Regions from separate parts of the Glutamicibacter sp. X7 genome, predicted to be linked through region 2. Evidence: predicted binding sites of a transcription regulator. Region 2 holds the regulator's gene; each other region holds the start of a gene.

Region 1 (5,869 bases), 1.7 Mb from region 2:
GCGCTCCGAAAGAAGTGCAGCTGTTTGCGACTGTAACCAAATCAACGAGCGCAAGCCATCGGCCGAGGTTCGTCGCACATTTGATTGACGGAACACGTCATTGAAAATTTCAAGAGAAATGGTGCCCGCATATCCCGAACGGACTAGGTAGCCGAGAAACTCGTCGAGCTGGAAGCCGCCTTGCCCGGGAAAGAGCCGATGGTGGCGCGACCAAGACAACACGTCCAGAGATAAATCCGGCGCGTCGGCCAGTTGCACAAAAAAGATCTTCTCCCCGGGAATTTCTGCGATCTGCGCCGGATCATCGCCACGAGAAAGGATATGGAAACTATCGATACATAGCCCCACGTTGGAACGATCAACTCGACGCACGATCTCCCAGGAGTGCTGGTAGGTATTGACGAAAGTGCCCCACGCCAAGGCCTCATAGGCGATGCGGATTTGGTATTTCTCGGCAAGTTCGGCAAGCCGCCGTAGCTGCTCGACAAAGAGGTCATCGTCGTTGATGGTCGCGGTTCCGACATTCGAGCACAACAAAATCAGGTCCATTCCTAGGCTCTGCATGAGCTGGAATTTAGCCTCGGCGCGACGTAAGTTGCCTAGCAATAAGGACTCGGTGACTCCCTCGAAATCACGGAACGGTTGGAACAAATCCAGGGTGAGACCTAGCCGATGCGCCAAGGCACGGATTTCCTCTGGAGACATCGGGCTGACCAGAAGATCCTGCTCAAATATCTCAATGCCGTCAAAACCCGCCGCGGCACAGGCATACATTTTTTCCTCGAGGCTACCGGAGAGGCAGACGGTGGCAATTGATGTGCGCATGGTTAGAGTCCTTCTTCCAGCATGTTTAACAGATGGGCCCGCATGCGCGTCACATCCGGTTTTCGACCAGTAAAAATTTCGAAGGCGTCGACCGCTTGACCAACGGCCATATGCCCGCCATCAAGTACCCGGCAACCCAAAGCATCGGCCGCCCGAACTAGTTCAGTATCGACGGGTCGGTAGATACAGTCGGCCACCCAATGGCGAGTCTCGAGACCGGCGAGATCCATCGGAAGGCCCGGATGCTGATGCATGCCGATGGGTGTTGCATTCAGCAACCCGTCCACTTGAGCCAGCAGCGACGGCGCCTGTGCCGCGGTAGCAGGAATAACGTTGGCCTGCGGGAAATGCCTTTGAAGTTCCCCAGCTCGCTGCTCGGCACGCTCAATCTGCGCGTCCACTAGATAGAGCACCTTAACCCCCGAATCAAGCAACGCGTAGGCTACGGCGGATCCAGCCCCACCAGCACCCAGCTGCAACACCGATTCACGTGGGACACCCGCTAGGCCGTGCGCGAAGCCACGGGCAAACCCGGAGGCATCGGTGTTGTAACCGAAGAATTTTCCGTCGCGAATGACCACCGTATTGACCGCACCAATGTCCTGCGCATTGGAAGAGATTTCATCCAGATGCTCCATGACCAGCTGCTTGCATGGATGGGTGATATTGAATGCATTAAAGCCAAGTTCGGCCCCGGCTCGCAAAAGTTGCGCCACATACTCCGCTGGACGCCCCAGAAGACTCAGGTCGATTGGGCGGTAAAGATAGTGAATCCCATGGGCGGCGGCTTCCTTTTCATGCATCGAAGGGGTTAGCGACGAGTGCACGCCCTCGCCAATAAGCCCAACCAAATAGGACTGCGCTGTGGTACTCATCGTTTTCCTCGCGTTCTATCGCAATTGCGGCAAGGTATTGCCCGAAGTGTGATTTAGCTCTACTCTAAACCTAGGAACGCAATACGAACAAGTGGTCGCATAGCGAACAAATGAAAATCACTTACGCGCCTCTTCACGGACACCAAGGGAGTTATCAATGCCACGAATAAGCACGCCCGGCGACAATCCGGCAGGTCCCACGGGGCAACGCACGCCCGTCAAGGCTGCATTAGCAAGTTTCATGGGTAGCGCCGTGGAGTACTACGATTTCTTCATCTTCGGCTCGGCCGCAGCACTGATATTCCCGCACATCTTCTTCCCGGATGCCGACACCAATGCCGCAGTCATGTCGTTGGCCACTTTTGGCTTCGCCTATGTGGCGCGCCCGGTTGGCGCCATTATTCTTGGGCACTTTGGCGACCGCATTGGACGCCAGAAAGTCTTGATGTTCACGCTAATCATGATGGGTGCCTCGACCTTCGCGATCGGTTGCTTGCCGACCTTTGATCAGGTCGGTTGGCTCGCTCCCATCCTTCTTGTATTGGCCCGGCTGTGTCAGGGACTTTCGGCCGCTGGTGAGCAAGCAGGGGCTTCATCGCTCTCACTCGAACACGCCCCGGATAATCGCCGAAGCTTCTTCACTTCGTGGACACTGACAGGCACTCAGGGTGGCCAGATTCTGGCCGCCATGATCTTTATTCCAGTAGTCGCACTACCGGATGAACTCAAATACGGCATTGGCTGGCGCATCCCGTTCTGGCTGTCGGCAGTCGTAGTGGTCATCACCTTTTTTATCCGCCGCTCGCTACACGAAACCCCAGAGTTTGAGGAAGCCAAGAAGAACAACGAGATCGCTAAGCTTCCGCTGGCCGTGTTGTTGCGGTTCCATTGGAAAGATGTGTTGCGTGTCGTGCTCTGCGCTTTCATCGCTGCGGTCTCCACTGTTTACGGCACGCTAGCGATCTCTTATGGCAAGACCATCGGCAATTTGGATGAATCAATTACGCTGTGGCTCGTCGTCGCCGGCAATATCGGGGCGCTAATCAGCCAGCCGCTCTTTGGAATGCTGGCGGACAAGATTGGTCGCAAACCAGTCTTCATATACGGGGCCCTGGGTTCAGCCGCGATTATGCCTTTCTACCTGCAGTCCATGGAAACCAGTAATACGCCGCTGCAGTTCCTACTGTCGCTACTGGTTTTCTCCTGTGCTTACGCCGCTTCCAATGCGGTGTGGCCCAGCTTCTATGCAGAGATGTTCTCCGCCCAGGTACGATTCTCCGGCTTAGCCATCGGCACTCAGCTTGGCTTCTTGATGGCGGGCTTCGCCCCATCGATCGTTGCCGCGCTAGGTGGTCTCGAACCCGGCGGTTGGGTACAAATCAGCCTATTCACGGCAGCAATCTGCGTGGTTGCTTCACTCTCGGCGCTCACCGCACGGGAAACTTTCCGCGTCCCTACCCACCAACTAGGTCATAAGGTTTACAAGGTCGTTTCCTAGGGCATCGCTTTAACCCGTATAGCACTCGCGGAAACAATTGGTCGAAGCGGGGTCACGGCATGTAAGAGCGATCCTGTTTCGGTGGATGTTCGACGCGAAGCAAACCCTGTAGCCCGCTAATCATGCTGTAGTCTGCCCCAAAGTCGGCGCCAGAACCCAGAGACGACCCACGTATTCTTGGGCGCCTGATACGTGCGCCTGTCTTTTCCTCGACGCCCGGTTTCATAACCCCTCGCCTGTGACAGGCAACGTGGGAATGAAGCCGGGCGTCTGCGCGTTCAGTACAGTGCAACCGGAATCATTGGACCGCTTTGCTCGCATCGCGGCACGTCCCACCCGTTGATGTTGTCGAAAGGACACACCTTATGAAGATCGCCATTTACGGTGCCACCGGCATGGTCGGTAGCCAGCTTGTCGCCGAAGCTCTCGAACGCGGTGACGAAGTGACCGCCATTTCGCGCAACGGCACCGAGGTGCCCGGCACCACCGCTCTGGCCGCCGAGCTCTCCGACATCTCGACCTACCTCAAGGTGGGCAAGGAGCACGATGCAGTGGTTATTTCCGTGCCGCCTTCGCGCACCGGAGGCGACCACCAGGAGTACCTGGACGCCTTCGAAGAGATCACCGAAACCCTCATTCCGGCCCGTCTGGTCGTAGTCGGCGGCGCAGGCGCCACCGAGGTCAACGGCACCCGCCTGCTGGATATGCCGGACTTCCCTGAGATGTACAAGGCCGAAGCCACCACCGCCGCGGCCGTCTACGACATGTTCACCTCCGTCTCCGGCATCAGCTGGACCGTGGTGGCCCCGGCCCCGGAAATTGCCCCGGGCCGCCGCACCGGTAACTACACCCTAGGAACCGATTCCCCGGCCGGCGACTTCGTCTCGAGCCAAGACTTCGCGGTCGCTATTCTCGATGAGCTCCACGAACCGAAGCACGAGAATCGCCGCATGACGGTCGCCAGCGAAAAGTAAATCTTTCGCCCGCCAGCCGAGGCCCGGACGCCCTGTGATTTGGGCGACGTCCGGGCCTCGGTCTGCGCCGACCTCGCTATGGTTAGATGCATCAACTCCCACAGTTCAAGGTAAAAGTTCGCATGCCCTCAGTTTCTCGCGCCCGTCGCGTGCTCTCCCTATCCATCGGCTTGCCGGTAGCCCTGACCCTGCTCGCCGCCTGCGCCCCGAGCAACCCGGAGTCCGCCGCCAGCCAGGCGTCCGTCGACCCGGTTGCCGGCGGCACGCTGGTGTACGCCTCGGGCGACGCCGAACCGACCTGCCTGGACCCGCATGTGGGCGGCAACTACCCGCAGGCGCTGGTGGCTAGCCAGTACCTCGAAACGCTGTTCACCAAGGACGCCGAGGGCAAGATCATGCCGTGGCTGGCCGAATCCACCGAGCTGAGCGACGACGGGCTGCACCGCACCATTACGCTGCGCGAGGGCATCACCTTCCATGACGGCACCAAGCTGACCGCCGAGGCCATCAAGGCCAATATCGAGCATCTGCAGGACCCCAATACCGCGTCCTCCACCGGCTACCTGGCCGTCGGCAAGATCGAAAAGGTCACCGTGACCGACGAGCTAACCGCCGAACTGACCTTGGCCTCGAAGGACAACGCCCTGCTCGAATCGCTGTCCATGCCGTGGACCGCCATCGAGTCGCCGAAGGCACTCAAGCGCCCCAAGGCCGTGAATTGCACCTCGCCGGTCGGTACCGGCCCCTTCAAGGTGGAGTCGTGGCAGACTCAGCAGGCGGTTAACCTGGTACGCAACGAGGACTACCAGCCACCGGTGGCCCAGCCCGAGCGCAGCCAGCCCACCGCCTACCTGGAGGGCATCAGCTGGCGTTTCATCCCGGAGGCCGCCACCCGTTACGCGGCCCTGCAGTCCGGTGAGGTCGACATCATCGACAACGCCCAGCCCGACACCATCGCGACGGCCGCCACCTCCGGCGCATTCGGACACCTCGACGCACCGCGCCCGGGTGCCGCCAACCGCTTGGAGCTGAACAGCTCCAAGGCACCCTTCGACGACCAGCTGGTGCGCGAGGCCTTCATCCGTTCCCTGGATGTGAATTCGGGCATCAATGCGCTGCTGTTCAACACCGCGCAGCGTAGTTACTCCCTGCTCTCCAGCGTCGAACCCTTGGGCATTTCCGAACCGGATCTGTTCGCCCACGACGTGCAGAAGGCCAATGCGCTGCTCGACGAGGCGGGCTGGACCGAGCGCGACGCCGAGGGCTACCGGGTCAAGGACGGGAAGCGTCTCTCGCTGACCTTCCCGGTCTCCACCAACCAGTCGGTACCGGCCGAGCAGTCCCTGTTCGAGCAGATGCAAGCCTCCGCCAAGGAGGTCGGCTTCGAGGTCAAGATTCAGCTGTTGGATCTCTCCAGCTGGTATGGCGCCCTGGCCGAACACGAGTACAACCTGGTCTCCGCCCCCTACACCAAGGTGGGCCCCAGCGTGCTGCGCATCCTCTACCACTCCGATTCGACGGTACCGGCCCCGAGTGGCTACTTCGCGAATAACGCACAACTGAAGAACCCGGAACTGGATAAGCTGCTGACCCGGGCGGAAGAAACGAACGACGAGGCCGAACGCGCCGAGCTGTACGCACAGGCCCAGCGTTTGGTGCTCGAGGGCTACTACGTGCTGCCGCTGTATGACCAGCAG
Region 2 (5,869 bases):
TATACGCTCGCCGACACGGTGGGCTTCGTCTCCAACCTGCCGACTCAGTTGGTCGAAGCATTCCGTTCAACGCTCGAGGAAATCGGCGACTCGGATCTGATCCTGCACGTGGTGGATGCCTCGCACCCGGACCCCGAAGCGCAGATCCGTGCCGTACGCACCGTGCTTTCCGAGATTGACGCGTTGAATATCCCGGAAATCATCGTGCTGAACAAGGCTGACGTCGCCGATCCGTTTGTGATCGAACGGGTACGCAATCGCGAATCGAATTCGATTGCGGTTTCGGCCCACACTGGCGAAGGCATTGATGCGCTTCTCGAGTTGATTAGTGCCTCGATTCCGCGGCCCAGTGTGCAGCTTGAAGTCCTGATCCCCTATGACCGTGGTGATTTGGTCTCGAAACTGCACCGCGACCAGTCGGAAATTTTGGAAAGCGAGCATCGTGAAGACGGCACTCGCATGATCGTCAAGGTTCGCGAATCCCTCGCGGCGGAATTGGAGCCGTACAACCTTCATGGATAAGCAAGAGCAGGCCCTTGGGCTGCTGCAAGCCGCCGTGGAATCCATGGGTGGGCAGGTTCGCCCCGGTCAGCAGGAGATGGTCAAACACGTCGTTGAGGCGTTGGACGAAGAACGTCATCTGCTGGTGCAGGCGGGTACCGGAACGGGTAAGTCGATGGGCTACCTGATTCCGGCGCTGGCTTATGCACAAACCTCGCCAAAACCCGTGATCGTCTCCACCGCCACGTTGGCGTTGCAGTCTCAGATCGTCGGACGTGATGTGCCGCGTCTGCTCGAATCGCTCAAGGGCAAGCTCTCGCGCCCCATGGATGTGTCCTTGCTCAAGGGACGCTCGAACTATTTGTGCCAATATAAGCTCGGCGGCGGCTACCCGGATGAAGACGAGGGCGCGCTGTTTTCCATGGATGAGAAACCCGCGGCCTCTGGCACGGTGTACTCGCCGCTGGCTAATGAAGTCATGAAACTTCGTGAATGGGCCGAACGCACGGAAACCGGGGATCGCGATGAGTTGGTTCCCGGGGTCAGCGATAAGGCCTGGCGGCAGGTCTCCGTCTCCGCCATGGAGTGCCTAGGGTCGCAAAAATGCCCGATGGCAGACGAATGTTTCTCGGAAATGGCGCGCGCCCGTGCTTCGGAAGCGGATGTGGTGATTACCAACCACGCCCTGCTCGCCGTCTCGGCCTTCGAGGGGCTGAACGTGCTTCCGGATTTCGACGTGGCCATCATTGATGAGGCACATGAGCTTCAGGACCGCGTGACTTCTTCGGTCGCTGGCGCGCTTTCTGCTCGCATGGTGCTGACCGCCGCTGGCGGGGCGAAGCGTCACTGCGCGGTGAACGTCGATGAACTCACCAAGGCGGCCCACAAACTTGAAAAGTCGTTGACTGGCATCCCCACCGGCCTGATGGATAAGGGATTGCCGGAGGAGATGGGCATCGCGCTGAACGACATCGTCGAGCAGTCCCGCTTGGTTCTCGCCTTGACTAAACCCGAGGCTAACGCCCCGGCCGACGGCGGGCGACAGACGGCTCGTTCCCAGCTGCAGGCCATTATGGATGATGCGATTCGCATGTTGGAGACCGAAGAGCGACGCGAAGTGCTCTATACGACCCGTCCCCGTGAGTTCGTGGATGGTCGCGGCTACGTAGAATCTGACCCGGGCACCCCGGCCACCCTCAATGTCGCGCCGTTGTCGGTGGCTGGCAAGCTCCGTGAAGGGTTGTTCGACGGACGCACCGTGGTTTTGACGAGCGCCACCCTAGCCATTGGTGCGCAGTTCGATTCCGTTGCCGGATCATTGGGGTTGATGGGTGCCGGTGCCCCGAGCTGGGAGGGCGTGGACGTCGGCAGTCCTTTCGATTATCCCAAACAGGGCATTCTCTACGTGGCGAAACACCTGCCCAAGCCTGGTCGCCAGCTCTCGGCCGAAACCCTCGACGAGATCGAGGACCTCATCGCCGCCTCGGGCGGTGGGGCATTGGTGCTCTTTACTTCTAAACGGTCCGCCGAGGAAGCAGCCGAGATCCTACGCCCTCGTTTGGACACTGAGATCCTCTGCCAGGGTGAAGGCAGCATGAAGTCGCTCGTGGAGCAATTTGCCGCCGACCGAGATAGTTGCCTGTTCGGCACGATGACTCTCTGGCAGGGCGTCGACGTCCCGGGCGACTCCTGTCGACTGGTGATTATCGACAAGATTCCTTTCCCACGCCCCGACGACCCCATCTCCAAGGCGCGTACCGAGGATATTGCCCGGCATGGCGGGAATGGGTTCATGCAAGTCTCGGCCACCCACGCGGCCATTCGTCTCGCACAGGGTGCCGGACGTTTGATCCGTTCGGTTAACGACAAGGGTGTTGTGGCAGTGCTCGACTCCCGTATGGCCACCGCACGCTACGGAACCTTCCTGAAGGGCTCGTTACCGCCGATGTGGCCTACCGTCGATAAGAAGACGATCCTCGGTGTGCTGAAGCGCCTCAAGCCCTAGAGAAACGGTGAGGTTCCAGTGGAGTCCTTTCGATCACTTGCCGCCGGCGCGGCCCGCGATACACACGCGCGCTTTGGACGTCACCTCGCCGGACTACCCGGTACATTCATTGGACGAAGCCACGATAGGCAAGACGATACCCGGCACATTCGCGACTTAGGGCCCTGGAACTACTGGTGGCAGGCGCACTATTTGGATGCGATCGTTGACGATGCCGAGCTGTGGCTTGCATCAGGGGAGCGGCTCCGGGCGATGCAGGAAATCCGGCGGGCTAAGGCGTTGCTACGCGGAATCTTCTTGCGTAATCTCGGCAAATTCCCGAATGCCTTCTACGACGACATGGCGTGGCTTGCGTTGGCGGCGCGTCGTCTGGAACGCCTCACCGCAGCTCTTCCGGGGCAACGGGCCCCGTTGGCTTCCCTGGCGGTCCATCAGCTGGGTCGGGTTCTAGCAGCGGCCGGAGATGACCGTTTGGGTGGCGGAATTTACTGGAATCGCTCAAGAGACTTCAAAAATACGCCGGCCAACGGCCCGGCCGCGCTTTTGTTTGTTCGTACCGGACGCTATACGGCGGCCCGCGCGCTGATGCAGTGGCTCAATGAGCATCTGTTCGACACGGCTCGCGGCCTCTACTTCGATGGTCTGCGTCTGAAGGATGACGCCGTAGATCTCGAACCGGCTATTTACACCTACAACCAGGGCACAACTCTGGCCACGCTGTGTGCCTTGGGTATGCCCGAGGATCTGACGCGTGCGGCCGACTTGATTCACGCGATTCGTCGTGAATTGGCTGACGAGCACGGCTCCTTGCCGATCTCGGCGGCCGGCGACGGTGCACTATTTACCGGCATCCTGTGCCGCTACTTGGCACTGTCCGCAGGTGACCGGCGACTTCCCTCCGAGGTGCGCGATAAGGCGGCGCAGATGGTGCGCAGCACCGCGCAAACGCTGGTGGAACGGCAGGAGATTGAACTATCTGCGGTCGTGCAGCGCTGGATGATTTTCAACGCCGCGTGCCGGTTGAGCCCGGCGACCTCGATACCGAACGCCTAGAGCGAGCGCATCACCGAAACAACGCGGCCCATAATGGCGGCACTGTCGCCCAGAATTGGCTCGTAACGGGAATTCTGCGGCAACAGCCACGTATGCCCATCGCGCTGCCGGAAGGTTTTGACCGTTGCTTCCTCGTCGAGCAACGCCGCCACAATGTCACCGTTTTCGGCGGTCTGCTGCCGACGCACGACAACCCAGTCGCCATCGCAGATGGCAGCATCAACCATTGAATCGCCCGAGACTCGCAACATAAAGAGTTCGCCATGACCGACCAACTGCCGAGGGAGCGAGAAGACGTCTTCTACGGTCTGCTCGGCCAGGATCGGGCCACCGGCGGCGATACGCCCTACTAGCGGAACCATAGTGGTATCAGCCGAGGTACTGAGCTCGATGACCTTGGACTCTTCTGCCGGGCTGGGTTCCTCGGCTGCCGGTGCAGGTGCCGATCCATCTTCGCTTAGCTGCAATGGAAGGAGGATCTCCATGGCTCGCGGACGACGCGGATCACGTCTGATGTAGCCCAACTTTTCCAACTGCCCCAGCTGATGCGTCACGCTTGAGAGGCTTGCCAGTCCGACCGAGTCGCCAATCTCACGCATTGATGGCGGGTAGCCATTCTTCCCGATAGCGCGCTGAATTGTTTCGAGAATCTTCTTCTGACGAATAGTCAGGGATCGAGCGTTGGATCGCGGAGTGCGTTGCGATGCTGACATGAGTTTCTGCCTTCCCTAAGCCTTCTGATCCCGCCGGTGAAAGACAAACTGTCGGGGCCGAATGCTGTGATGTTTCCATTGCTCGATTACTTCGAAATCTTAGTAGAAGATGACTCCTCTTTCAAAGATTTGTTCGAAGGTGTCTGGACAACGTCGATCGAGCGGTGTTAGAACAGATGTACTACTTCCGAATACATGTTCGAACTAGTTGTTCGAATTCGAACTCGGATCACTCGTAGCCACACATGAGGAGAAAACATCATGGGTACTCTTGCGTTGGACGCCACCACCAAGGCCGCTCCCTTGAAGATCAAGATCAATCGTCGCGGTTGGGCCGTGCTGGTAGGAATCCCCGTATTTGCGCTGACCGTCGCCGCGGCATTCTTCGTGGCCATGTTCTTCAATTCCGCACAGGCCAGTTCCGCCGCGCCGCAAGGGCAAGAGTTCGTTGAAGTGACCGTGATTCCTGGAGACACGCTATGGGGTCTGGCTCGTGAACACGCCGGAGAACACGATATTTACTCCGCCATGCAGTACATCAGCGAGATCAACTCCATCGAGTACGGCGAGATTCAGGCGGGCGACACCCTGCAGATCCCCGTTCTCGACTAGCCTGTTGAAGTGCGGTTTATTACCTAGTAGCGACCTCGATTGAAGCGGGAGGTCACTACGCGACTAGAATTAAACCGTGAATGACCGCAGTGAACTTTTGAGTCAGCTGCCCTTACGCGAGAATCTCCGAGGGCTTTCTCCCTATGGCGCGCCACAGATCGACGTGCCCATTCAGCTGAACGTCAACGAGAACACCCATCCATTGCCCGATGCAGTAGTTCGGGCCATTAGCGATGAGGTAGTGGCTGCGGCAACCACACTGAACCGATATCCAGACCGGGAATTTACCGAACTCCGCGAACGTCTCGCCGACTATCTGGGTCACGAGTTAGCCGCCGACAATATCTGGGCGGCCAATGGGTCCAACGAGATCCTTCAGCAGATTCTGCAAGCATTCGGTGGTCCAGGACGTAGCGTAATGAGCTTCGTTCCGACCTATTCGATGTATCCGCTGCTTGCTAGTGGCACCGACACCACTTTCATCGCCGGGACCCGTGATGAAGATTTCGAACTGACCGCCGCATCGGCAGCAGCCCAGGTGCGCGAGCACCGACCCAATATTGTCATCCTTTGCTCGCCGAATAATCCAACTGGTACGGCGTTGGGGCTAGATGTCATCGAGGCTGTATATGAGGCGTGCTCCGAAACCAACGCCATGGTCGTCGTCGACGAAGCCTATGCCGAGTTCTCCTTGGCTGGTACTCGTTCGGCGCTGACCCTGCTTGCCGATCGCCAACGGCTGATCGTAACGCGTACCATGTCGAAGGCTTTCGCCCTTGCCGGTGCTCGACTGGGCTATCTTGCGGCCGCGCCCGAGGTTACCGATGCCATCCGTCTGGTACGTCTGCCGTACCACCTTTCCGCGGTCACCCAAGCTACTGCCATTGCTGCGCTGAAGAACGTGGATCTACTTTTGGCGGAAGTCGAAGCCATCAAGGTCCAGCGCGACCGGATCGTGGAACGACTCAAAGAACTTGGGCTCAAG
Region 3 (5,869 bases), 750 kb from region 2:
TATTGCGCCGCCCTACGAACCGATCTTTCACGGATCAGTGCCCCCATCACTGATCCACGTTCGTAGGGGGTGCGATGCACCTTTTACGCGGCAATACGATAATTCGCCACAGTAATCGTGGCGAAAGATCAAGGCAGGGACACACACCTTCGGGTGAGTCCCTGCCTTTAGCCTTTTGAGGGTGAGTTCTACGCCTCGCCGGAAGGCTCGACGGTTTCGGCCGAGGCTAGCAGCTGATCCGAAACCTTCTCCAAGGCGCGTTCGAGCGCCGCACGCAGAACTTCTGGCACGACGATGCTCTCTTCGATCTGCACCATGCCCTCGCGCTCAAAAATACGCAGCAGAGTCTCGACCTGTGGAACCGATTCCTGGAGCAACGGAATCAGGTGGCGCTGTTCTTCGGGAAGATCTTCTGCGACCGGAACCTGCAGGGCGAACTCCGTGCGTGGCGGTCGGGTGGAGGCGGCGTTGGTGAGCACTCCGGCGACCATTTCCGCGACCTGTCGCTGTCCCTCGGTCCCCAGCGCGTTGAGCAGCACATGCGAGAAGATAACCTCGGCGATCAGTTCCTTAATCAGGCGGCTACCCGGTCCGGTACTGCCGAGCAGAGCTTCTCGCAGGGATTCGGTGGGAACCGCGTTGGGTGCCTCGTAGCGCAGCATTGCCGTGCCGATCAACGCATCCCACAGAGCCGCAAGGCGGGGGATCTGACGTAGTTGAGCCACAACGGTGCCGTCTGCTGGCTCCCATGGCTGGGTGGGTTCCTGCTCGGCATTGGCCTCAACGGTCACCGTCAAGCCCAAGGCTCCGGCGGCGTCGCTGAGCTCCTCGCCGTGCAGTACGCCCTGCGGATCGGTTCGCTGCCCTTCGCCCACCCAGCGGATCAGTTCGCGTGCGGCAAAGACAAAGGGCATCTGCTCGAGCGCCGCGTTGGCCTCCTCGTCCTCCATGAAAGGCACCACGATGGGGGAGTCGCCCGACATACGCGAGAGGAACTCGAAGGTCTCCTTGAAATCGTCCACCGAGCCACCGAAGTTCGCGCTGTTGCCGAGGAAGACCAAATAATGCTTGAGCAAGGCGGCGCCGGCCTGCGAGGCTTCGGAGCCCAGAGAAGCCAGGTGTCCGAGCTGCTCCCCGAGCACCTTCTCATCAAAGGTGGTCACGTCGACGCTCTTGCGCAGCTGAGCATGAACGGTCAGCAAGGTCGTCAGCCCCTCGAACGCCGCACGAGTTTCGCTGGTGGGCTGTCCTTCGCGCTGGAAATGTGCGAAAAGCTGCTGCTTAAAAGGCTGCAGGGCCTGACGTACTTCGGCCTCGAAGGGAGCCGTGCCAGTGGATGCGCTACGTGCTGGGTGTCCGGTGGAGGTGTTCTTCTTTTTCGGGGTCTTACGTGTGGCCATAATCGGCGAAAAGTCCTTCGAACGAGTGCGGGGTTTACTTCAAGTCTACGCAGGGCCATGGTGGGGCTGGCCATTCGGTGGCATGCGCACCCCATTGCCAAAGTTCGTGTGGCGCGCGAGAGTGAACTCATGCGTCCGTGTGGGGCGCGTCGGGCACACAAGGAGCGTGGAGCGTGGCGAGGGACGCTGGGCCGGAACATGTGGTGATCGTTGGTGCCGGGATCGTCGGGTTAAGTACCGCCTGGTATTTACAGCGTTATGGGGCCCGCGTCACCGTGGTGGACCGAGGTGCGGTGGCCGCCGGTTCCTCATGGGGTAATGCCGGTTGGCTGACCCCGGCGCTCACCCTGCCGTTGGCCGAGCCAGCAATTCTGCGCAACGGCTTGAAGATGATCCTCGACCCGGCCTCTGCCTTGTATATTCCGCCGCGACCTGACCTCGGGGTTCTGCGCTTTTTGCTTGGTTTTGGCTGGCATTGCACGCCCCGGCAGTGGGCGCGGGCCATGGCGGTCTTCTCGCATATTGGTGGCTCCGGGATGGAGGCCTACGCCGAGCTCAGCGAGGCAGACACGGCAGGGCCCGGTGTGAGTGAACCGACCCGCGCCGCGAGTCCGTTTCTGGCGGCCTTCCGCACCGAGGCCGACCGGGCGGTCCTTGCACGGGAGTTCGAGATGATCTCGCGTAGTGGCGGAGCGGTGGACTTCCGGTTGCTCGATGGGGCGCAATTGCGCGCCATGGAGCCGAGCTTATCCTCGCAGGTGCGCTGTGGTGTGGCTATTGAACACCAGCGCTTTATCAACCCGCCAAGGTTTCTGGCGGCGCTCGCCGACAGCGTGCGTGCCCGTGGAGGGCAGATCATCGAAGCCCTTCAGGTTACCGACGTGCGTGCCGGTACACGGCAGGTGAAGATCATCGGTAGCTCCGGCCGGGCGCTGACCGCCGACCGGGTGGTATTAGCTACCGGGGCCTGGCTAGGCGATCTGGCCCGCGACTTCGGCGTGCGGGTCAGGGTGCAGGCCGGGCGAGGTTACTCGTTCAGCGTGCAACCCGAACAGCTTCCGAGCCGTCCCATCTACTTCCCAGCGCAACGGGTGGCCTGCACGCCGTTGGGAGACCGCTTGCGCATCGCCGGGACGATGGAGTTCCGCGACGCGAACCATCGACTCGAACCGGCACGCATCGAGGCCATCGTCGCCGCGGTTGCACCGTTATATACCGGTATTGATTGGGAGGACCGGGCCGAGGAGTGGGTCGGCGCCCGTCCCTGCACCGCCGATGGGTTGCCGCTGGTGGGGCCGACGAACTCCGAGCGCGTGTTTGTGGCCGGCGGGCATGGCATGTGGGGAGTGGCCCTTGGCCCGCTCACCGGCAAGATGCTCGCGGCACAGATCGTCGGCGATGAACCGGTGCCGGAGTTAGCCGCGCACTTCAATCCGTTGCGTCGCGGGTTCTAAGCGACTGGCTGCGATCGTGGCTAGGGGTGGCGCACTCCCTGTCCGGCCAGCATGGCGCGGTAGCCCTCGCGGTAGCTGGGGAATTCCGGTTGCCAACCGCTCGCGTGTAGCCGGGCGTTGGAAATGCGGCGGTCACCGCCGCGCCGGTCGGTCGGCTCGGCGTTCTGCTCCGGCGGAAGAGGTACCCCCAGTTCTGCGGCGAGGAAGGTATAGACCTGCGTTAACTGAGCCGGCTCGTCGTCATTGACCATGTACAGGTCCTGCGGTGCATCCAGGGTGGCGACATGGGCTAGCGCGCTGGCCAGGTCATCGCGGTGAATGCGGTTGGTCCAGTGCGAGCCGGTGGGCAGCACGGCGGTGCCGCCTTGCACCAGGTCCAGTAGCCGGGTACGCCCGGGACCGTAGATCCCCGAGGCGCGCAGGATCGATACGGGAAGCCCGCTAGTGCGCAAGAGCTCTTCGGTATCCGCGAGCACCTGCGAGGTCTCACGGCTGGGGGCCAGCTCAGTGGATTCGTTGACCCACGCTCCGTCCGTGCCGCCGAGCACCGCCGAGGAGGAGACATACAGCAAGCGTCGCAGGCGCGGTGCCTGGGAGTTCAGTTGCGCGATCAGGCGCTGCGCCACCTGCAGGTAGCTACGCCGGTACCCTTCCGCGTTTCGGGCGGCCGGAACCGGCGTCAACACCACGATGTCGGTGGCCTCATCGATGCGCGGGTACTCGGCGGCCGCGGTGAGATCCACGCGTTCCCCGTGGAAACCGGTTGGGAGCTTCTCCGGGGTGCGCCGCCAGGCGGTGACCTGATGGCCGTCGGCGAGCCACCGCAGGCCGGCTTCGGTGGCTACATCTCCGCAGCCTACGAGCAGAATCTTCATGGCACCAACCTACCGCGAATAGCTGCCGACCCTTGCCTGCCCCGAGCGGTGGGAACTTGCTAGAATCACCCTGGGGTCGAATATGTGTTCTATTTAGGGGGTGGGGTGATGCAACAGGGGATGATTCCGGAACCCGAGGAGGCCGGGCATAGCCCGGTGGCAGCGGTGGCGGCCATGGGCTTTCCCTCACCGGCACGCGACTACTTCGATGGCGGATTGGACCTGAACCGCTTACTGGTACGCGACCGAGTTTCTACCTTCATACTGCGCGTCGAGGGCCAGGCCATGGTCTCGGCCGGGATCTTCGACGCGGACGAGATCATCGTGGACCGCTCGCTGCCGGTGAAAGATGGCAGTGTTGTGGTGCTCAGCCTCAACGGACAGATGCTGGTTCGGCGCTGGGTCGCACGCGCCGGTCGCACCGGTCTACTGTGCGATGAATCGCCGCTGCCGGTGTGGCTGGCCGAGCAGGATGATCTGGAGGTCTTCGGGGTGGTGACCCGCTGCCTGCACCATGTGCGGTAGCCAACACGTTGATGCACCCGGCACCGAAACGGAGGCTCACGCGCACGAGAGTGGACGCTGGGATGGCCAGCTTGATGCCCGTGGCACGGTGCATCAATAGGGTGTCAAGATTCCGGTTCAAGGCATTAAGCGGGCATTAAAAACCGGGCCGCTCGACGCGTGGTGGCGATGAACTGGAAGAGAACGGCCCCGCCGGTCGCCAACTCCAGCAGCATCCCGAAAGGTCGTCTTCGTGCCTTCCTACCAGCGGCCAAAGCCCCCGACGATACAGCGTCTGCCCTCGGCACCTCGCAAGCAAAATCGCTGGCAAATCGACAATCCGGTGCGGCTGGTCCCGGTGGGCTTTCTCGTGGCCGTGTTGCTGGGCGCCGGGCTGTTGATGTTACCGGTGGCACGGACCGGCCCCTCCGGTGCCGACCCGCTGACCGCGATTTTCACCGCCGTGTCCGCCGTATGCGTCACCGGGCTTATCACGGTGGATACCGCAACCTATTGGACACCCTTCGGGCAGTTGGTCATCCTCGGGCTGATTCAGATCGGTGGGTTTGGAATCATGACCCTGGGTACGCTGCTGGCCCTGCTGGTGCGGCGTAAGTTGGGATTGCGCGGGCAACTGATGGCAGCGACGGAAACCCGTTCGCTGAACCTCGGCGATGTGCGTCATGTGCTGTTGCTGGTTGCCAAAATTACCATCGGCATTGAGCTGGCCGTCGCGGTGGTCCTGTCTGTGCGGTTCTGGGCGACGGGGCACGACATCCCGCATGCCATCTATACCGGTGTCTTCCACGCCATCTCGGCCTTTAACAACGCGGGCTTTTCTACATACAGCGATAGCCTGATGGGCTTTGTGGACGACCCATGGATCATCATTCCGATCTGTGTGGCCATCGTCTGCGGCGGACTCGGCTTTCCCGTGATGATCGAGCTGCTGCGCCGCAATGAGGATCATCGAGGCTGGGCGTTACACACGCGTCTGACCGTATGGGGTACTGCGATCATGCTGGCGCTGGGTTTCCTCGCGTTGGCCAGCTTTGAATGGAACCGTAGCGAAACGCTGGGACATCTCTCGCCCGGCGGCAAAATACTTGGTGCGCTGGGACTGACGGTCTTTCCGCGTACCGCGGGCTTTAACAGCATTGACTACGCCGACGCGTCGTCCGAATCCCTTCTTGTCACCGACATGTTGATGTTCATCGGTGGCGGAAGCGCCGGTACCGCCGGTGGCATCAAGATCACCACCTTCTTGGTGCTGGCCTTCGCCCTGTGGAGCCAGATTCGCGGACATGAGCAGGTCACGCTGGGTAATCGGGCCATTGGCGAATCGGTCCAACGTCAGGCACTGAGCGTGGTCTTGCTCGGCATCGGTGCGGTGTTGGTCGGCATGATCGTGCTCCTGCGAGTAACCTCCCACACCGTCGAAGAGGTGCTCTTCGAATGTGTCTCGGCCTTCGCCACCGTCGGACTATCCATGGGGATCACCGGAGATCTGCCGCCTGCCGGACAATGGGTGATCATTCTGTTGATGTTCGGTGGACGCGTAGGAATGGTCACCGTGGCCACCGCTCTGGCGCTGCGCTCAAAGATGCTGATGTACCGGCTGCCCGAGGAACGACCG
Region 4 (5,869 bases), 960 kb from region 2:
GATCCACGTGTACTCAAGCTGCAGGGCCTCGAGTTCGGAGCCCACGACGGTCCACTGCACGCTGGCCGCGGTGAAGACCATGGTGCGGGTTTTCGGGGTCAACCGTTGCGGGTTGACGAAATAGGAGGACAGCCGGTTGCGTAGCACCCGGGCCTTACCCACGTAAATCACCCGGCCGTGTTCATCGCGGAAGCGATACACGCCCGGCTGGGTCGGGATGTCCGAGGTTTTGGGGCGGTAGCTAGCGGGATCGGCCATCGTTACTTCGCGTCGGGCGGCAACTGGTTGTAGGCGGCCACCCGCTCCTGCCCGCTTAGCGCGGCAATGGCATCGACAATCTGATCGGTGGCGCGTCGACGTTCCGGCAGGGGGTGCTTGCGCCCCATTTGCTCGAAGTACAGTGGCTCCCCGAACTTAATGGTGAATTTCGTCGGGCGAATGCCCTTGGCCCCGGCGGGCTGCAGTTTTTCGGTACCGACCAGTCCCACGGGAACCACCGGGGCGCCGGTGGTTAGTGCCAGCCAGCCCACACCGGTGCGGCCGCGGTAGAGTTTTCCGTCGCGCGAGCGGGTTCCCTCGGGGTAGATGCCAATGCCCTCCCCCGATTCGAGGATCTCAATGAGCGACTCAAGGGCGGCCACCGAGGCGGCCTGCTCCCCGCGTTGCACGGGGATGGAGCCCACGGATTCGAAGAAGTGCTTCATCGCCTTGCCCTTCAACCCGGGGGTGGTGAAGTATTCGGCCTTGGCGAAGAAGGAGACGCTCCGTGGGGTCAGCGCCTGGATGATGATGGAGTCCAAGAACGACAGGTGGTTTGAGGCCACGATCAGCGGCCCGTCCTTTGGCACGTTTTCCAGCCCGATGATTTCCGGCCGGCACATGGTGTGCAGCATTACCCGAATGGATGAGCGGGTCATGGTGTAAAGGCTCATGCGTTCGGGTCCTCCTGAAGTTCCTGCGAAGTGTGATCTTTGCCGTGACCGTCTAGGCCCAGCAGTTCGGCCAGTTCCGTGGCATCCGCCGCGAGATGCTCGACCGCCGAGAATTCCCCGTCCTGCGCAAATCCCCACAGCACGCCGATAAAGCCTAGTCCATGCGCCTGCGCCGCGTCATGGTCGTAATGACGGTCCCCCACCATCACCGTACGCTCGGCGTCCACCGCCGAGGTGGCCAAGGCGCGGGCGACAATATGGGCCTTGCTCGTCCCATGCGCCCCGCCCTCGTCGTCGTTGCCGTAGATCGCGTCGAGGTCGCTGTCCAGCCCCTGTACGCGGATCAGTTCCCGGGCGATGGGTTCGGGTTTCGCGGTCGCCACGGCCACGTGCACACCGCTCGCGCGGAGGTCACGCAACAACGTACGGAGGCCCGGGTAGACGCGGGAAGCGGCCATGCCACGAGCGGCGTACTCTTGCCGGTAGTCGGCGATGATCTTATCAAGATTCTGTGCGGTAACGCCCGGGAGTTCCGCGAGCCCGATCCGCAGCGGCGGACCGACCAACGACTCAACGGCGTCCTCCCCCGGATCGGCCACCCCATTGGACCGCAGGGCTTGCCGGATCCCCGAGGTAATGGCTCCCGCCGGGTCCACAAGTGTGCCGTCTAGGTCAAAGAGCACGCAGGCTGTCGAGTTTTCCACGAGCCTATCTTCCCACGAAGCGGCCACCACATGCCCAATTGATGCCTGTGCGGGCATATTTCGGGGGTGGCCGCCACGCTTTTAGCCCTTCGTGGCCGCACTGCCCACCGGTTCGTTGAGAATTTCGGCGAGGAAGGCTCCGGTGTGCGATTCGGGCACCCGGGCCACGTCCTCCGGGGTGCCGGTCGCCAAGATCATGCCTCCTCCGGAACCGCCCTCGGGTCCCAGATCGATGATCCAGTCTGCCGACTTGATGACGTCGAGGTTGTGCTCGATGGTCAGCACGGTATTGCCCTTGTCGACCAGTGATTGCAGCACGGTCAGCAGCTTGCGGATATCTTCGAAGTGCAGGCCCGTGGTCGGCTCATCAAGTACGTAGATCGACCGTCCGTTCGAACGCTTCTGCAATTCGGCGGCCAGCTTCACGCGCTGCGCCTCTCCGCCCGAGAGTGTCGTGGCCGGCTGTCCTAGACGCACATAGCCGAGTCCAACATCCACCAAGGTGTTCAAGTGACGGGCGATGGGCGTGAAGGCGCTGAAGAACTCCGCGGCCTCGGCAATTGGCATATCCAGCACATCGGCGATGGTCTTGCCCTTGTAATGCACCTGCAGGGTTTCGCGGTTATAGCGCGCCCCGTGGCATACCTCGCAGGGCACATACACGTCGGGCAGGAAGTTCATCTCGATCTTCAGCGTGCCGTCGCCCGAGCAGGCCTCGCAGCGTCCGCCCTTGACGTTGAAGGAGAAACGGCCCGGCTGATAGCCGCGCAGCTTCGCCTCCTGAGTTTCGGCGAACAGCTTACGGACGTGATCAAACACCCCGGTGTAGGTCGCCGGGTTCGAACGCGGAGTTCGGCCAATCGGCGACTGGTCCACGTGCACGACCTTGTCCAGATGCTCGAGCCCACGCACCCGGGTATGCCGACCCGGCACCTGCTTGGCACCGTTGAGCTTATTGGCCAGCACCTTGTACAGGATGTCGTTGACCAAGGTGGACTTACCGGAGCCGGAAACCCCGGTCACCGCGGTGAGTACGCCCAAAGGGAAATCCACCGACACGTCGCGCAGGTTATTCTCGGAGGCGCCCACGACGGTGAGCATCCGCGCTGGGTCCACGGCGCGACGGGTCGCCGGCACCTCGATCTGCTTACGACGAGCCAAATAATCGCCGGTCAACGAGCGGGTGTTGGCCTTCAGGCCCTCCACGGATCCGGAGTGCACCACCTCGCCGCCATGTTCACCGGCGCCCGGGCCAATGTCGACGATCCAATCCGCCTCGGCGATGGTGTCCTCGTCGTGCTCCACTACGATCAGCGTGTTACCCAACGACCGCAGGTGCAACAAGGTATCGATCAGGCGTCGGTTATCGCGTTGATGCAGGCCGATGGAGGGCTCGTCGAGCACGTAGAGCACCCCGACCAGACCGGACCCGATCTGTGTGGCCAGCCGGATGCGCTGGGCCTCACCGCCGGAAAGGGTCCCCGCGGCACGCTCCAGCGTCAGGTACTCCAGCCCGACGTCGAGCAGGAACTTCATACGCGCGCCGATTTCCTTCAGCACCTGGGCGGCGATCTTCGCCTCACGTTCGGTCAGCTCGAGGCTGGTGAGGAAGTCGCTGGCGCTACGCAGGTCCATGGCGGAGACCGCGGCGATGGACTTGCCACCGACCAGCACCGACAAGGATGCCGGGTTGAGTCGTGCCCCGCCACAGGTCGGGCACGGAATTTGCCGCATGTACTGCTCGTAGCGGTCGCGGGCGTGATCCGATTCGGTCTCCTGGTGCTTGCGGTGCACGTAGGAGATGACACCCTCGAAGCCTGTGGAGTATTTGCGTTCGCGACCGAACCGATTGCGGTACTGCACCACGACCTTATGGTCCTTGCCGCCGAGGATCGCGGCACGGGCCTTGGCCGGCAGATCCTTCCAGGCGGTGTCCATGGTGAAGCCCAGTTCGTTGCCGAGGCCCTCGATCAACCGGTTCCAGTACTCGGTGGTGGCCTTGCCCAACGACCACGGAGCGATCGCACCCTCGGCCAAGGTCACCTCGGGGTCCGGAACGATCAGCTGTTCGTCGACCTCGAGTTTGGTGCCGATACCGCTGCAGGCCGAACAAGCACCGAAGGGGTTGTTGAAGGAAAAGGTACGTGGCTCGATCTCGTCGATGGCCAGCGGGTGCTCGTTGGGGCAGGCCAGGTTCTCGGAGAAGGCCCGGGTACGCTTGGGGTCCTCGGCATCCAGGTCGACGAAGTCGATCACCACGCGACCCTCGGCAATATTCAGCGCCGTTTCCACCGAGTCGGTGAGCCGCTGACGCACCGAATCATTAATGGCCAGCCGGTCCACGACCACTTCGATGGTGTGCTTGTACTGTTTGGCCAGCTTCGGCGGTTCGGAGAGCTGAATGGTTTCCCCGTCCACGCGGGCACGGGCGAATCCCTTGGAGGACAGCTCGGCGAACAGGTCGACGAACTCACCCTTGCGGGCACGCACCACCGGGGCGAGCACTTGGAAGCGCGTCTTCTCCGGTAGCTCGAGTAGCTGGTCGACGATCTGCTGCGGAGACTGCTTGGAGATCGGCTCGCCACATTCCGGGCAGTGTGGGCGTCCCACACGTGCCCAGAGCAGACGCATGTAGTCATAGACCTCGGTGATCGTACCCACCGTCGAGCGCGGGTTACGGCTCGTGGATTTCTGGTCGATGGATACCGCCGGGGAAAGCCCCTCGATGAAGTCAACATCCGGCTTATCGACCTGGCCGAGGAACATGCGCGCGTAGGCCGAGAGCGATTCGACATAGCGACGCTGCCCTTCGGCGAAGATGGTGTCGAAGGCGAGCGAAGATTTGCCCGATCCGGAGAGTCCGGTGAACACGATCATTGCGTCGCGCGGCAGATCCAGATCGACGTTCTTCAGGTTATGCTCGCGGGCGCCCTTGACGATCAGGCGCGAAAGATCCAAGGTTTTGCTCTCTGCAGTAGTAGCCACCCTGCCATAATAATCGAAAATTGATTCGAATCGGTGTTCTCTTCAGCACAGTTTTCCGAGGCGGTTCTTCCAACGCGGTGATTTGAGTCCACGAGGTCACCAAGCCGCTGCGGTTCACTACGGGGCACGGAACCACGAACCGTCGCGCTGCCGCCTAAGCTCGCGCATTTGGACCGTTAGGGTCCCGAAATCTTGGCCCCGGTGCGACAACCCGACGCGGGCAGCTCGGCGCGTGGCCCGATGGTAGTGATAGGCGCGCATCGTACGTGCCGGTGGCAGGTTTGGCTCCGGCACAGATCCCCGACGCTTGGACGCTAGTCCGGCAGGGAACTAAAGGCCGCACGCAAATACTTCACCGCACGTTCCTCATCCACCGACCACGTCCGGGCCACCCGCGCCAGATCGGCGGCCGCGTCCGAAACCGCCTGCTCGCCGGCCTCGGCGCCGGCCTGCACGATGGTGCCGTGCCGCCCCCTTGTGACCACGGCTCCCTGGGCTTCGAGCTCCTTATAGACCTTCGCCACCGTGTTCACCGCCAAACCGACCTGCCCGGCGAGCGCCCGCACGGACGGTAGACGGGTACCCGGAGCCAAGCGCCCCGAGGCGATTGCACCGAGCAACTGTTCACGGACCTGCTGATAGGGCGCCGTCTCCAATGTGTTATCGACGCTAATGAACTCCAGTTCGCTCACGGGATCCCTTCCTTGCCACATTTGCTTCTCCGCCCCCGAGCCTATCGCGCGGGTCTGCTCGGGAGACGTAGGCTGGAGCCATGGCTGAACTTGTACTTAACGACGTGGTGATTCGCTGGGTCAGCGTCTCCTCGATGAACAATAACGTGTACCTGGTAACTGAGCGGGCGAGCGGTCAACAACTCCTCGTGGACGCCGCCGACGATATCCAAGCCATTGCAGGCCTACTCTCCGAGGCATCGGCGGACGGCCCCAATCCCGAGCTTGTGGGCATTGCGACGACCCACCAGCACTGGGATCACGTGCGGGCGCTTGCCGAGCTGAGCTCCCGGTACCCGGTCCCCACCTATGCGGGCGCCGACGACGTCGCGGGTATCGAGCAGGAATGCGGCATCAAGACCTCGCATCCGTTGCGCCATGGCGAACACATTGAGCTGGGTGACGTGATCATCGAAGCGATTCACCTGCGCGGACACACTCCAGGCTCGATTGCGTACGTGCTACGAGACTCCTCGGGCCAGGTGGTTGTGCTCAGTGGCGATAGCTTATTCCCCGG

Evidence for each region. Region 2 encodes LexA, which represses DNA repair genes until DNA is damaged. Its sites were predicted from a motif close to TCGAACANNTGTTCGA; they were not measured.
Region 1: the regulator LexA is predicted to act here: its motif matches at 1,784-1,799, upstream of ACYU0X_RS14820 (shikimate dehydrogenase).
Region 3: the regulator LexA is predicted to act here: its motif matches at 3,806-3,821, upstream of ACYU0X_RS02125 (LexA family protein).
Region 4: the regulator LexA is predicted to act here: its motif matches at 4,635-4,650, upstream of uvrA (excinuclease ABC subunit UvrA).

The regions. Positions count from the first base shown of each region.
Region 1 is NZ_CM142678.1:3,105,872-3,111,740, forward strand. Features, by position in the region: gene ACYU0X_RS14815 (bifunctional sugar phosphate isomerase/epimerase/4-hydroxyphenylpyruvate dioxygenase family protein) at 1-825, opposite strand, end outside; gene ACYU0X_RS14820 (shikimate dehydrogenase) at 828-1,700, opposite strand; gene ACYU0X_RS14825 (MFS transporter) at 1,858-3,198, shown strand; gene ACYU0X_RS14830 (NAD(P)-dependent oxidoreductase) at 3,564-4,172, shown strand; gene ACYU0X_RS14835 (ABC transporter substrate-binding protein) at 4,295-5,869, shown strand, end outside.
Region 2 is NZ_CM142678.1:1,173,126-1,178,994, forward strand. Features, by position in the region: gene hflX (GTPase HflX) at 1-522, shown strand, start outside; gene ACYU0X_RS05735 (ATP-dependent DNA helicase) at 515-2,506, shown strand; gene ACYU0X_RS05740 (glycoside hydrolase family 76 protein) at 2,525-3,559, shown strand; gene lexA (transcriptional repressor LexA) at 3,556-4,272, opposite strand; gene ACYU0X_RS05750 (LysM peptidoglycan-binding domain-containing protein) at 4,534-4,884, shown strand; gene ACYU0X_RS05755 (histidinol-phosphate transaminase) at 4,961-5,869, shown strand, end outside.
Region 3 is NZ_CM142678.1:421,886-427,754, forward strand. Features, by position in the region: gene ACYU0X_RS02110 (hypothetical protein) at 189-1,400, opposite strand; gene ACYU0X_RS02115 (NAD(P)/FAD-dependent oxidoreductase) at 1,574-2,854, shown strand; gene ACYU0X_RS02120 (SDR family oxidoreductase) at 2,875-3,729, opposite strand; gene ACYU0X_RS02125 (LexA family protein) at 3,838-4,254, shown strand; gene ACYU0X_RS02130 (TrkH family potassium uptake protein) at 4,487-5,869, shown strand, end outside.
Region 4 is NZ_CM142678.1:2,132,496-2,138,364, forward strand. Features, by position in the region: gene uvrC (excinuclease ABC subunit UvrC) at 1-258, opposite strand, end outside; gene ACYU0X_RS10250 (lysophospholipid acyltransferase family protein) at 261-917, opposite strand; gene ACYU0X_RS10255 (HAD hydrolase-like protein) at 929-1,636, opposite strand; gene uvrA (excinuclease ABC subunit UvrA) at 1,718-4,621, opposite strand; gene ACYU0X_RS10265 (GntR family transcriptional regulator) at 4,936-5,313, opposite strand; gene ACYU0X_RS10270 (MBL fold metallo-hydrolase) at 5,394-5,869, shown strand, end outside.